DNA from 2 places in the Clostridium sp. LBM24168 genome. Region 1 is predicted to be linked to the other one. Evidence: riboswitches for the same ligand, from Rfam matches in the RefSeq annotation. Region 1 holds a riboswitch; the other holds the start of a gene.
The links. A riboswitch is a leader RNA that binds a small molecule or an ion and turns the genes downstream of it on or off. The one in region 1 is predicted to bind S-adenosylmethionine.

Region 1 (7,894 bases):
TCAGCAACAACCCAAGGTGTAGATGAGCAATCTACCTTAGATGAAGTTTTTATTGGAATTAGTCCATCCTTATCAGGTTTTAATTGGTCTGTAGTCGATGAAGAAGAACTACTACTAGAAGTACTTTTTCCGCAGCCAGCTAATACAAAACTAGTTATACAAATTAGTGAAACAAGCATTATTAAGATTTTTTTTCTAGACAATTTTTTAATCATTTGATACATCTCCTTATCTACATTTATTGAAAATCTTGAAGTACAACAGTATAGATATCTTCTATTAGTCTCATTCCACCATCATATCCTAAATACGAACGGTCAAGAATCATCCTATCACTTGCAGGTGCAGATATTGATAGTTCATATCCTTTAATTTTTTTTGATATTACCCTGTCCCATCCACTTCCTAAAATCAATGGTTTTGTCCTAAAGTCGCTATTTTCCAGGTATTCGTTTATGTCACCACTATCACCTGTAAATTGGATTTCAGGAATAATATTATTATAAAATCCTGAAAAATCATTACGTACATTTTGTTGATATTCCTTAGGAACATCTTCTGTTATAAATTGCCTTTTAGGCAAAAGTCCCAGATCATTTATTAAAAATTTAGATATTCCTAATGTATACGAGCTATCTGCTATAGTAATAAAATGCTTAGGTAATAATCTTGTTTCAAGTAAGATATCAGCAGCTCTTTCTAAATAGTAAAAATACCTATCCTCCTGTTTAGCTATTTGACCTTCTATAAAATTTCTATCTATATTTAAAAATTCTCCTATAGTTCTCAAAAATTTCCCTGTCTCCTTAGGCCCTATAGGAAGAACTGGATACTGAAAATATTCTGTACCGAACTTTTCTTTTAAATGTTTCATATTTTTAAGTCCGACCCATGGCGATATAAGCAAATTATACTGGGCTTTTGGAACCTTGTTCAACGCATTTATACCTCTTCCATGTCCAAATACAATATTTGTTTTTATCCCTATTGAATTCAAAAGTTTTTCAATAGTTTCAAAATTTCCAGACCAAAATGTATCCTGATATGGAACCGTAGCCCATACATTTACGAGTCCTTCTTCAATTTCGTCTGCCGGTTTTAGGTACTGATCTATAATTGCATCAATAACAAACTCATGTCCTATAAAATTACTTCCTTTAAATCCACCAGTTTCTGCATATACTATAGGTTTGCCTTTATCCTTATATCTATCTACTACTTCTCCTATATAATCTCCAACAATATCAGAAGTGCAGCCTGTAAGTACAACATATAAATCCGCGTCAATTACTTTAAAAGAATTTTCAATAACTTTATTTAATTTATTTGTTCCTCCAAATATTACTTCTTTTTCTCCTACATCTGTACATGGTATGGAGTGTCCTCCCATATATCCTGTACCCTGGCATCCATTTTGTAGTCCCAATGTGGCCCATATCTTTGCTGCACATCCAGGTCCTGAATGTATTATTGGAATTGATCCTTCTATGGCAAGTACCGATTCATAGCCACCAAGAGCACAAGCATGTCTTACTTGTTCTATTAATCCACTCATTATTTCACACCACTTTCAAAAAATTTGAAGGTATCTTGTTTAATCCACCAGGAAGTATATGGTAATTTTATTCTTTTAGATAATTCCTCTGCCAGGCTGTTGTTCTCCAATGCATCTATTATTCTATGACCAAAATTTATAATTCCTCTGTACCCAAAGGCACTATATTCATCAGCAATCATTATGGATGGTATTCCCATTTTAAGTGGCCATACAGTAGTACCTGGATGTCGTGCTATATAAAGATCTGGATTTATTTTATTCAATAGATTTAATATTTCGAAATTTTGCACATCACATACACTTATAGGAACATCATTTACCTTTTTTGATAGGAAAATAGACGACTCTGGAACACTGCCATGGTCATAATGCTGATCAAAGTGCCATGAAATTCCATGTACTACTTCAATCCCAAGTTCATTAAGTACTCTTATAAAATTATGCGAAAAACTTGGTCCCATACCAACTACTGCTTTTATACCGCCAAGCTTTTTTCTGATTTCACCAAGCTCAGGTTCTATCTTTTTCTTTTCCTCACATATATATTTTTCCACTTCTTTTTCTTTTCCAACTACTTTTCCAAGTTCTCTAAGCCAACTATCCATTCCTGCAATTCCATGCGGCTGAATAGTCTTTATATATGGAACCCCATATTTTTGCTCTAATCCATTTCCAAAATAACTGCCCAATGTTCCACATATACTTATAGTTGCTGCAGCTTCTGACATTCCGGATATTTCATCTATAGTAGCAAAGGGTATTCCAAATTGTGGTACTAAACCTAAAACTGAAAAAATTTCAGTTACATACTCTCTTGCACTGCCGGTAAAATTTATCATGTTTATAAGCTTTGGTCGTTTTTTTCTCGGTGGTTTCACTATACGCGTCAATATAGCATGGAAAGCTGCGTCAAAACCTGATGCCCATATTTTGGATCTAAAGCCTTCACATAATACTGGAACTACTGGAATCTTTATTTCACCTTCCACCTCATCTGCAATTGCTTTAACATCATCTCCAATAATTGCCGATGCACAAGAAGTAGTTACAAATATAGCTTTTGGTTTAAATCTTCTATATGCCTCCCTTATACTTTCTTTTAATTTATTCTTTCCTCCAAATACTGTAGAATCCTCTGTCATATTAGTATTTATCAATTTTATGTTCGTTTTTTCCCAATCCCGTATATTTTCACCCCACTTTAAAGTACAGGTTTCACCAATTATATCTGCAGAACAACCTACGGCACCATGATTTACAATAGCTGCATCCATTATACGTCCCAAATAACTTTGGGCACACCCAGAACTGCAGTTACTTGCCTGGCTGAAGCACCTTTCCCTGTTTTTAAGTTTTCCGCATTGTGCTTTTTTAACAAGATCCTTTATTGTTCCATCATACCCTGTAATAGAATTAAGTCTGTTTTCCCTAGTTGAAGCTTCTATACTTTTAACATTAATAGGCATAATTGCATCTCCTTTTTACAAAATAACTATCACTTAGTGTATGTGAAAAGGCTAAATATCAGTTTATTTGACAAATATCTAGCCTCCAGCATTTCTGGTCAACTTTTTTCTAATAATCCTACAGCACGTTCTATGCCTTTTTCTACCTGATCATACATCTGAAATAATTTTATGCCCCTGCTGTTCAATAGATTTATAGGTTCAAATCCAGCCCTGAGAGCCAGAACTGCATTGCAATCACTTACTGCATCTACAATATCTGTTACTCTGTCATCATGTCCATTGCATTCACCTATTCCACTGCAATATTTATTTACATCTCTTTTTTCAATAAATGTAGTTTCCCCTTTTATGACATCATATATATATAATTGTGTTGCATGTCCAAAATGCTCATCTATATCTACTCCTGATTTAGTTGCAACTGCAAATCTTAATTTTATTTTTTTATTATCAATTTTGCTTATACCTTTCAAATCAATTCCTCTGAATTTACTTGATATATCATCTTCAAGCGTTCCTATTGCATCTGCCCTGCATTGTTTGCAATGATACATCTGCTTTAAATCTTCACCGCATTCCTTTCTCATTTTATTTAATTCAAAATCATTTACAGTAGGTCTATTTTCAAACACACTTCCTTTAACTGGTATAAGAGGCATTATATTAGTCATATATGCACCACATTCTTTTACCGTTTTGACTATATCATGTATATGATTATCATTTATTCCCTTTATCATAACAATATTGACTTTTGATACGATTCCTTTTTGCGTAATATATTTTAATCCTGAAAGCTGATTATGAAGTAATATTCTCCCGGCTTCTTCACCCTCAAATTTTTTGCCTAGGTAATTTACAAACTTGTATATTTTCCCACCTATCTCTGGATTAACTGCATTTATTGTTATTGTTATATGGCTTACTCCAAGATTTATAAGTTCATCTGCATAAAATGGAAGCATCAGTCCATTAGTTGAAAGACAAAATGTAATATTAGGAGAAACTTCTTTTATAAGCTCTATTGACTTTTTTGTTTCTTTAAAGTTTGCAAGTGGATCTCCAGGTCCGGCTATTCCAACTACAGTCAAATTATTAAGTTTTTCTTTTACAAGTTCGAATCTATCCCTTGCACCTTCAGGAGTCAAAACTTCACTGGTCACCCCAGGTCTTGTTTCATTTACACAATCATACTTTCTATTACAAAAATTACAGCTTACATTACACTTTGGAGCTACAGGTATATGCATTCTCGCATATTTATGTGCAATACAATTGTAGCATGGATGTTGAAGTGTCTTACTGTCAATATCTCTTGCGGCTTCTATACTCATAATTTTCCTCCTAAATTATTAATAAAATAAAACGGCTAAAGAAATATTTTAAATTTCTTTAGCCTTCAGTTTTTCTGATCAACTAAGTAATATTTTTATTATCCAATAAGACCATGCTCCAACATTATTGCTTCCAGATCTTCCTGTGCCATAGGCTTTGGTATCACAAACATGTCATTTCCATCTATAGCTTTGGCCAATGCTCTGTATTCATCTGCCTGTTTAGCTTTTGGATCATACTGGATGACAGTCTGCTTGTTTATTTCTGCTTTTGTAACCTCCGGACTTCTCGGTACAAAGTATATCAACTGACTTCCCAATTTTTTAGCAAATGCATCAAGCAATTCATACTCATTTGCAACCTTTCTGCTGTTGCATATGATACCGCCTAATCTTACTCCACCTGCATTTGCAAACTTGCTTATACCTTTTGATATGTTGTTTGCTGCATACATTGCCATCATTTCACCGCTGGCTACTATATATATTTCCTGTGCTTTTCCTTCACGTATTGGCATTGCAAATCCTCCACATACAACATCTCCAAGTACATCATAGAAAACATAATCCAGATCGTCGGTATATGCTCCAAGCTGCTCAAGCATATTTATTGAAGTTATTATTCCTCTTCCTGCACATCCAACTCCAGGCTCCGGCCCACCGGATTCAACACATTTTATTCCTCCAAAACCTGTCTTCAATATTGAATCCAGATCAACATCTTCTCCCTCTTCTCTCAATGTATCGAGAACTGTTCTTTGAGCTAGTCCACCCAAAAGAAGCCTAGTAGAATCTGCCTTAGGGTCACATCCTACTACCATAACATGTTTTCCCAACTCTACCAGTCCTGCAGTAAGATTTTGTGTTGTTGTGGATTTCCCTATTCCACCTTTTCCGTAAATAGCTACTTGTCTCATTTAATTTTCCTCCTAATATTCTATATTATTCTAAAGTAAATCAATTATAAATAAAAAACAAAAAAATCAAATCTTGTAAAGATACATCCAGTGTATCGAAACAAAATTTGATCTCCAGTTTTCTAGTCAATCAATAAAAAATCCTACAGAGAAACTGTAGGACTTCAAAATTCCAAAGTTTCTCATCTTCCAGGTTTAACCTGCTGGAATTAGCACCATTAAATACAAATAACATACTCAGGTTGCCGAGCATCATAGGGCCAGTCCCTCCGCCTCTCTCGATAAGAGTTATATTTAATTATTGTTTATATAATACTTAATTTAAATATAATTGTCAATAGTAAATTTAACTTTTTTTGATTTAATTATTAATTAAATCTAGTAAGTACCACAGAATATATATCTTCTAATAACCTGAGACCCCCACTATATCCAACATAGGAACTGTTTATTACGAGTCTCTCAAAAACAGGCCAAGAAATTGCAATATAGTGCGCCTTTGTTTCACTGGCAATTTTTTTCTCCCAGGAACTTCCTATTATTAAAGGATATCGATAAAAATCCATATTTCTGATTTCATTATCTATCTTATATCCATCTGTTGTAAATTCCACTTCTGCTTCTATACCATCATTCAATTTTTTAAAATATCCTTTTATGTCATCTTGATATTTTAAAGGTGCATCATCAATTATATACTGTTTTGATGGAAACAGTCCCAGATCATTTACCAAAAATTTTGTTACAGCCAGAGTATATTGTGAATCGGAAACCACCACAAATCTCTTTGACATAACACGAGTCTCTAAAAATACATCTGCAAATCTTTCTATATAATAATAATATTCTTCTTCATTCCTGTTGACGACCTCATCAATCTTTTCTTCATCTATTCCTGCAAATTTACCTACAGCATTTAAAAATTTGCTTGTTTCAAAAGCACCTATTGGAAGAACCGGATAGTGGAAATATGGAGTATTAAATTTATTCTTCAAAAGTTCCATATTTTCAATTCCAACCCAGGGTGATACTAAGAGATTAAATTCAGCTTCAGGTACCTTGTCTATATTTTTAATTCCCCTTCCATATCCAAATATTATATTAGGGATCAGTCCAAGTTGTGAAATCAGTTTTTCAAGTTCTCTCAAATTTCCAGCCCAGAATGGATCATGAAGTGGAATACCGGCCCATATATTTACAAGACCCTTCGTCTTTTTGTCTGATTGTTTTAAATATTGTTCTATTATAGCTTTTATAACCCATTCATGTCCAAGATAATTATTCCCTTTAAATCCAGGCGTTGAAGCATATATAACCGGCTTTTTTGAGTCCTTGAATGACTTTACAATTTCCTCTGAATCATCTCCAACTATTTCAGAACTACAGCTAGTAAGAACCACATACAAGTCTGCATCTACAACCTTTAAGGCATTCTCTATAGTTTCCCTGAGTTTTTTTTCGCCCCCAAATATTATTTCCTTCTCACTTATATTTGTACAAGGAAATATATGGGATGAAAAATGTCCTGAACTTCCAAAATCTCTTTCAAGTTTTTCCGCACATCCCGGGCCAGAATGCAGAATTGGGATAGCATTTGTTATTCCATGTACAGTCTGCATAGCAGCCATTGCACATTTATATCTAGGCTGGTCTAGTATCTTTGCCATATTATTTCACCATTTCCCTTTCTGCTTTACTTTTTTGAAAAATACTGAACTTTTCTGATTGTACCACCAATCTGTATATGGAAGTTTGACTCTTGAAGCAAGATTTTTCTCAAAGCTTCTGTTTTTGATGGTATCAAGGACACTATATGCAAAATTCAGTGTACCTCTATAGCCAAAGATCATATACTCGTCATTTACACAGAGTGTAGGAATCCCCTGTTTTATTGCCCACACAGTAGTTCCAGGATGCCTTGAAAAATATATATCGGGTTTGTATTCATTCAATATATTAAGTACTTCATAGTTTTGCTGTTCCGTTACACTTAATTTTATATTGTCAGGTGAATTTTTAAATAAATAATTGGCTGCTGGTGGCATATTGTTGTTGTCATGTTTTTTGTCATAATGCCAGGAAGCTGCCCATACTACTTCAATTCCAATCATATACCTCTTTTACAATATCCCCAAGACTCCCTGCAACACCAAAAACAGTATCCTTTTCATTCATATCAGTTCCAACAAAAACAGTATTGTTTGTAATTCCTCTTTTAGCTGCCATCTGACTGTTTGTTACATTTATATTGGCTGCCATAGCAGTACATCCAGAAGGAGCATGATTTATTACGGCAACATCCCTTATCCCCGACAGTTGTGAAAGTGCACAGCCTGCATTACAGGAGCTTGACTGACTGAAACATCTCTCCCTGTTATTCAAAGTACCATTTTTGGATCTGCTTACAAGGTCATTTAGATTTCCCACGTAACCTGTAATTGCTCCAAGGCGGTTCTCTCTCGACGGTGCAAGAGAATTTTTCAGATTGATCGACATAAAAATTACCTCCTAACTATGTCTCGACAGTATTTTATTGTATATATCTTCTATTAAATTCAAACCACCAGTATATCCAGCATAATTGTGATCAAGTATTATCCTGTCCGATACAGGCAG
Region 2 (7,894 bases), 620 kb from region 1:
AATATTTACAATCATTATCGTACCGAATATTTTGAATATGAGCATAATGCTATTAAGAACATTTTTCATCAATATAGATGGTATGAGCATTATAAAAGTAAATATTGGTATTATAAAACTCAAGAGTAAAATATTTTTTATTTCTTCCGCATCTAGAAAACTCAGCATCAATAGAAAATATATATCTACTGCCGCAACATATACGGGATTTCTAGAAACCGACAAAAATATTATATTTAAGAACATAAATACAAGCTTCACCACTGGATTTATTTTATATATGATTCCGTTTTTTAACTTATCTCTTCTTTTTATAAGAGAAAGTACCTTCAAAATAGAAAATATACTCTTATCTATAAATCTATCTGAATCATTTTCAGGCACATAGTCGTCTTTTTTAAGAAGCCAATCTTTCAAATTAAACACCTTCAATTCAAACTTTATTATTTATTTTTTGTCGGAAAACAGTGCAATAAATACAATTATTACCACTATAATACCACAAGCACTTATTATACTGCACATTATAATTAAACTTTTTATCATCCTATTATCCACCTGTTTAATTGTTTTGCAGCCCACAGAATACATACCAGCATCCCAATCCAATTCCCAGTCCTTTTTTTTGCTGTTCTATGACAAAATCCTTCATTCTATCCTTTTCAACCAGTATTACTTCTATATCTTCAGCTTCCTCCAGTTCCTGCCTGGGATTTATATTTTCAGGCAATTTCTCATCTATATCCACATTCACCAGTCTTATTGTATCTGAAAGAAGTGCGGCATTGGAATACAGGAGAGGACTTATAGATTTAACTCTTCCTATATATCCCGTTTCCTCTTTCAATTCTCTAAGTGCATTTTTTTCTATATCATCATTTTCCATAAGTCCTGCCGGAAATCCAATTATATAATTATCAACTACCGGCCTGTATTGCTTTATAAGTACATATCTATTGGAGGGAATCAGTCTGGCTACCATTACTACAGTATTTACAAAATTAGTTCTCTCTATGCTTTCCCATTTCAATTTTTCATTCTGTTTTCCTATATAAGTTATTTCATTTAATGATATCCACTTTCCCTTATATAGTACTTTTTTCGTTAATTTTCTCATAAATATTCCTCCTAAACAGATTTCATTTTTTTGACTTCTTCTCCTATTATTCTAAATCCTTTTTCTATATCTCCGTCGCTTGTCCTCGAAAATCCAAGTCTAAATGTATTTTTGCCTCCATCATCTACATAAAATAAATCTCCGGGAGTAAATATTACCTGCCTTCTGCAGCATCTTTCAAGAAGTTTTCTTGAATCTATATTCTCAATTTCCACAAAAACATGCAGACCTCCCTCTCCATATATTTTATCATAAGGAATATATTTTTTAGCAAATCCAACTGCCAACTCATATTTGTTCCTATAAAATTTCCTTGCCTTTTTAATGTACTTTTCAAAATTTCCTTCTTTAAGATAATCATAGAATACAGCCTGATCCAGAAAAGAGGTGTGTATGTTCCTGCCTCTCTTTGCACTTTCAAGATATCCTATAAGTTCTTTATCTGCAAGTATCCACCCTATTCTCAGACCCGGGAAGAGTATCTTTGAAAAGCTGCCTACATAAATCACACTATTACCACCACCGCTAAGTGCAGCAATTGGTGATACATGATCACTTAGATATCTCAGTTCTTCATTGAAACCATCCTCAATTATAGGAACATCATACTCTTTAAGAGTATTATACAATTTTGTTCTTTTTTCAGGAGACATTACAACCCCCATTGGGTTGTGATAGGACGGTATAAAATATGCCAAACTAAATTTGCGTTTTTTTAGATTTTCTCTTAAAGCATTAAGGTCTATCCCATCTTCATTCATCTTAATTCCTGTTATATTTAATCTATGCAGTTTCATAATCTTTATAGCCGTATTGTGAGTCGGATTTTCACATAATATATTATCTCCTTTATTTACAAGGCATGACAGTATAATATTAAATCCTTCTGTAAATCCATTAGTTACAAGTATATCTTTCCCGGAAACATCTATACCCTTGTCTGCCATATATTTGACAAGATATTCAATAAGTGGCTTATATCCCTGTGCATATCCATAATTCAATATTTTCCCGCCTTCTCGCGATACACAATTCAAAAATGATTTTTTAAAATTCTCAACATCAAATAACCTGTCATCAGGAGCTATACTTTTAAATGATATCATTCCTTTCTCCCACTTTATTTCGCTTTTGATTATATCCAATTTTTCTGATTCCCTTGCATAACTATTTATGCGCTTATTCCAGTCTATATTCCACTTTTCCTGAAAATCTACTTTTACATCAGATACAAAAGCTCCCTTTCCTTTCTTCATATGTACAAGGCCTTCATCTTTTAGAAAATCATAAGCACAAATAACTGTATTCCTGCTTACCTTCAATCTTGAAGACATTTCCCTGGTGGATGGAAGTTTTTCACCTGAAGTCATCATTCCTCTAAGTATCATATTTTTTATATAATTTTTTATCTGTATATAAACAGGACTTTTATCATCAATTTTTATATCAAAAAACATAATTATAAATTCACCTCTCTATATATTTTTACATAAATCAATACATAAATAAAGATGATATACTGTAATTTTTTACAATACATCATCTTTATTTATAAAATACTCAAAATTTAGTGTTAAAATGCAGGGATTATACTTCCCTTGTAATTATCCTCTATGAATTTCTTGATTTCAGGCGAATTTACCGCTTTCACAAGAGCCTTCACATAAGGTTTGTCTTTGTCTTCTTTCTTAACTGCAATTATATTTGCATAAGGTGACTCTTTTGATTCTATAGCAAGTGCATCTTTAGTTGGATTTAATTTTGCCTCTAATGCATAATTTGTATTTATAACTGCTGCATCTACATCACCCAATACCCTAGGAAGTTGTGGAGCATCTAACTCCTGAATCTTAAGGTTCTTCTTGTTTTCAGTTATATCCAACTTAGAAATAAGCTCTCCATCTTTAACCTTTACAAGCCCTTCACGTGCTAACAGTTTAAGAGCTCTGGAACCATTTGTGGCATCATTTGGTATTGCAATCTCAGCACCATCTTTGAGATCTTTTAAATTTTTAACCTTATTTGAATACACTCCCATTGGTTCAAGATGAACTTTTGCCACAGAAACTAAATCCGTACCATTTTTCTTATTATAGTCTTCCAGATATGGTATATGTTGAAAAAAATTTGCATCTAACTCACCAGACGCAAGTGCCTTATTTGGTGTTACATAATCTGTAAATTCTTTTATTTTAAGTTCATATCCTTCTTTTTGAAGTATAGGTTTTACCTTTTCAAGTATCTCTTCATGGGGTTTAGGCGTAGCCCCTATTGTTATATCCTTTTTTTCACTTTTTGATGTATCACTACTTCCAGTATTTCCTCCGTTGTTACTTCCGCATCCTGATAATGCTGCTAAAACGAATACAGAAGAAAATATAATTACCAGTATCTTTTTGATGTTTTTCATACAAGTTCCCCCTCAATTAATTTAATCAAAATAAAAACCCGAGAAAAATCCCGGGTTTGAAACCTTAATGATTTTCTCATCTTTCAGCTTTCGCTGTAGGAGTTAGCACCAATGTATATAATACTGGTTGCCGGACTTCATAGGGCCAATCCCTCCGCCTCTCTTGATAAGTTTATTTTGATTTACTTTTTCACGTAATTGATTATATCATCATGTATTTTATCTGTCAATGCAGTTCTCGACAATTTAGAACTTAAATAAAGAATAGCCTGTATAAATATTAATACATTATTTATGCAGGCTTCTATTTATCTATTTAATATTTTCATGATGCATAAATTTTCTTAGAAGCGACTTTACAGTTTTCTTTCATAGAATACTCAACTATATTATCCAGAAGTTGGCTGTAAGACATACCTACTGCTTTTGCACTCTTTGGAAATAGACTATTCTTTGTCATTCCCGAGAGTGTATTGAGTTCAAGTACATAAGGTATATTGTCCTTTATCATAAAATCAACTCTCACATATACTCTACACTTCAACACATCCCAACATCTAAGAGATATTTCTTCAATTTTACTTTGAAGTTTCTCTTCAAGCTGGACAATTATTTCATCTGAAGCACCTTCAGTATATTTTGCCTCATAATCAAAAAACTCTGTTTTCGGCTTTATTTGAATTAGTGGCAATGTCTTTCCGTTTAAAATACAGCAGGTGATCTCATCACCTTTTATATATTCCTCAATCATAACTTCCTCATCATACTTTAATGCCAAATTTACCGAGTACTCTATATCTTCTTTCCTTTTAACTATATTCGTCGCTACACTTGATCCTCCTGAATTTGGTTTTACAACCAGCGGATAACCCATTTCACCCAGATAGTCATAATCTATTTCATCTGTTGATTTGACACAAATCCATCTTGCAGTTTTGATTCCAGCACTCTTCAATACCTTTTTTGTCATGTCCTTATCCATACATATGGAACTTGTAAGTGGCCCACAGCCAGAATAAGGTATATCTAAAGTTTCCAGCACAGATTGGACAGTCCCATCTTCTCCAAATTTTCCATGAAGTGCTATAAAGGCAAAATCCATACTTCCTGTTTTATCTATTATATCTCGCTTATTATCTATAACAATTGGAACTACTGTATACTTATTTCTATCAAAGCAACTCATTATTTCTTTCCCAGAATCTAGTGATACTTCTCTTTCTGAGGATATTCCCCCCATAATAACTCCTATTTTCATATCAATTCCTCCGCTAAATACTGTTTGTAATACCCTTCATCTTCTATTTTACACATCATCCAATATAAAAAAAGAGCCACCCAATAAACATTTTCAACCTGTTGTGGTTCCCTGATTTTCCATAGAGCTCAAAATATCATTCATGTCTGCAATGGCTAACCCGATGGAGCTGTCTGCTATCCCATAATATATATATAACTTACTTTTTATTTTCACAGCTCCACAAGGGAAAACAACATTTGAAAAAAATCCTTCTGTTTCATAATGCTCATAGGGATATAAAATTGCTTCCTTACTGCGCCCAATAACCTTTGAAGGATCATTTATATCCAGCAGAAGTGCTCCCATGGAATAGCACTCATTTTCGTCTACTCCATGATATAATTCTAGCCATCCAACATCTGTTCTTATAGGTGGTGCACCTGCACCTATTTTTTTAGAATCCCAGCAATTCTCCCTTGTGCATGCCAATAGCTTGTGGTTTCCCCAATTTATCAGATTGTCGGATTCAGATATCCAGATCATAGGTTTTCCAGTACTTCTGGATACCGGTCTATTCAGTGCAAAGTATTTTCCTCCTATTTTTTCTGGAAAGATTACCACATCTTTGTTCTCAGTATTAAATATATTACCCAACTTTCTATAATTTTTGAAATCTTCTGTAACAATCAAGCTCACTACTATTCCATATTTGGAAACTGCACTATAGGTAATATAATATCTGCCATCTATCTTGGTTATCCGAGGATCTTCTATTCCAAAACTTTCATACTTGTTTCCCGGGAAAATAAATGGTCTGTCATCTACATCGAAATTTATACCATCCCTGCTCCTTGCAAGCCTTATGTGAGAAATAGAAGTAAGGTACTCAAAATCGTATGGTTCTTTTACATTTTTTATTACACGTGAATCACTAAAATCGTAATTTTTATTTCTCTTATTTATAGTCACAGTTGTCAAAAATCCACCCTCTGAATCTACAACTGGTATTTTCAAAAAATTATCATTGACATTTTCAGTCACCTCAGCAGTTCTAAATGCTAGTACTACTTGATCTCCATATACAGTGGCTCCAGGATTAAATGCTCCTATAACCTTAAGATTCTCACACGAAGGTTTAACGTCTTCAGCTTTTATAATAGGATTAAATTTATATCTCTTTATATTCATTTCTCCCCCTATATCAAAAAATTTCCAAAGCTCCATTTTGATCTTTATCCATATATTTATAAAATGGATTATCTATTTCAATTGTCTGGGCTTCAATGTCACTTATTCCAGCATACAGTACCGCCTTTTTGCCATGGAAAATAAGTCCCCCACCAAATACTACATCATATAACATTTTGTCTTTACTAGGTCCAGGCAGGAAGTCTTTCCTTTCTGCAATTATACAGACATCCTTATATGTCATGGAATTGATATCAAGGACAAATGTCATAGAATAATAGTGTTTCATTCCGGTTTCATCAATTTTTGCTATATGACCAAGTAATCCTATATTATTTTCATCAATTGGATAAATACTGTTTATTCCACCCCATTCCTCATCACTAAAAAAGTCATTCAAAATAGGTGCATCTTCAATAACGCCTATACTTAAATCATTCAATCTCTTTATTTTTATAAATCCTATTTTCCCTTTTCCTCCTCTGGCCCCCTGTGGGCGTGTCAAAACACCTATACTTCCATCTTTAAGTTCAGTTATACGGAGATCTTTCATTCCATCTGGACCTACAAAGAAAAGTTTTAAATGAAAAATATCCTTTCCCTTATATATTATAGTTCTCCATATTAAATTATAAGGATTATTTATATCCTTGAACACTTCAACTCCTCCCACTATCATGTCATCTCCTATTTTAGTAAAAAATGGATCCTCAAGATTCATAACAGGTGACTCTATTATATGACACCATGCATCCTGATATTTTTCAAAAAATGAAACCATTGAATCATTGCCCATTTTAGATTCGACCCTTCCTGCTATAACAACTCTTCCTCTATTTATAAATGGTGCAGTTATATTATAAATATCTTTGTTAAATATACCTATAAATTTCACCCTTTTCGCAACTTTCTCTGTTTTTTTATCTCTATATTTTTTCAATAAATTGTCACAAGTAATTATCATTTGAATTTACACCTTTCTAAAATTAATTTATAGCCTTGAGCATAACTCTAAGGCACTCATTTCTCTAGCCCGATAAGGGCTATTTTTTTCTATCACTAAAATTTATATCATAGGATTTCCTCAACTTTTGTCGAATTTTTAAAATATCACATAATAAAAACACTAAAAGGAGGAAATCTCTATGTACCAACGTCAAGAAATCTTTAATATAATTGAGCTTTTCACTTCACAAAACACAATAAACTTCTACACAGATATTTTTGAAAATATTAATTTATCTTCATTACCCGATAGGGTTCCTTCCAAATACGGACCTGTCGGTTTCTCAAGACACGCTCTTTTCAGAGCTTTTATAGTCATGAAATGTGAGAAGTTTGCTCAAATTACTGATCTTAAAGATTTTTTAGAAAATAATTTAATCATTGCACAACTTTGTGGCTTTGACATTCTTAAACCACTTCCTTCATACAGGACCTTTCAAAGGTTCATAAAGAATATCGAAAACTCTTGTTTGAAAGAAATTATGAAACATCAGGTAAATACTCTCAAGAAACTTGGCTTTATAGACAACAACTTTATATCTGTTGATACAACTCCAGTTAAAGCAAACACTAAACTTAATAACCCTAAATGCTTCGCATCAAACAAATTTTCAAAGAAGAATAATCCAAAGTCTGATAAAGATTGTAAACTTGGAGTACATACTGCAAATAATTCCATGAACGTTAAAATCAATGATAACTCCAATAAATCAAGTAAGAAATATGAATTTTACTGGGGTTATAAAAACCACGTTATCTGTGATGCAATATCCGGACTCCCTATAGATGAATATACAAGTACTGCTGATATCAATGAAATTTCTACCTTGACTAAATTTCTTTCAGGTACAAATAGCTGGTTTTCACTTAATGGAAGTTATGTTGTCGCAGATAAAGGCTATGATTCAAAGTTAAATCATAATTTTATAAAAAA

Region 2: linked by a shared signal. The riboswitch ahead of ACSVC9_RS10860 (MetQ/NlpA family ABC transporter substrate-binding protein) and the one ahead of nifH (nitrogenase iron protein) in region 1 are both predicted to bind S-adenosylmethionine.

The regions. Positions count from the first base shown of each region.
Region 1 is NZ_CP196861.1:1,550,392-1,558,285, forward strand. It holds gene ACSVC9_RS07670 (ABC transporter substrate-binding protein) at 1-215, opposite strand, end outside; gene ACSVC9_RS07675 (nitrogenase component 1) at 239-1,555, opposite strand; gene ACSVC9_RS07680 (nitrogenase component 1) at 1,555-3,024, opposite strand; gene nifB (nitrogenase cofactor biosynthesis protein NifB) at 3,123-4,361, opposite strand; gene nifH (nitrogenase iron protein) at 4,460-5,278, opposite strand; SAM riboswitch class I at 5,458-5,566, opposite strand; gene ACSVC9_RS07695 (nitrogenase component 1) at 5,647-6,945, opposite strand; partial or broken gene ACSVC9_RS07700 (nitrogenase component 1) at 6,952-7,774, opposite strand; gene ACSVC9_RS07705 (nitrogenase component 1) at 7,787-7,894, opposite strand, start outside.
Region 2 is NZ_CP196861.1:2,174,820-2,182,713, forward strand. It holds gene ACSVC9_RS10845 (energy-coupling factor transporter transmembrane component T family protein) at 1-426, opposite strand, end outside; gene ACSVC9_RS10850 (NUDIX domain-containing protein) at 563-1,117, opposite strand; gene pdxR (MocR-like pyridoxine biosynthesis transcription factor PdxR) at 1,129-2,574, opposite strand; gene ACSVC9_RS10860 (MetQ/NlpA family ABC transporter substrate-binding protein) at 2,691-3,527, opposite strand; SAM riboswitch class I at 3,601-3,700, opposite strand; gene ACSVC9_RS10865 (D-alanine--D-alanine ligase) at 3,853-4,785, opposite strand; gene ACSVC9_RS10870 (glycoside hydrolase family 130 protein) at 4,879-5,955, opposite strand; gene ACSVC9_RS10875 (DUF1861 family protein) at 5,969-6,919, opposite strand; gene ACSVC9_RS10880 (transposase) at 7,101-7,894, shown strand, end outside.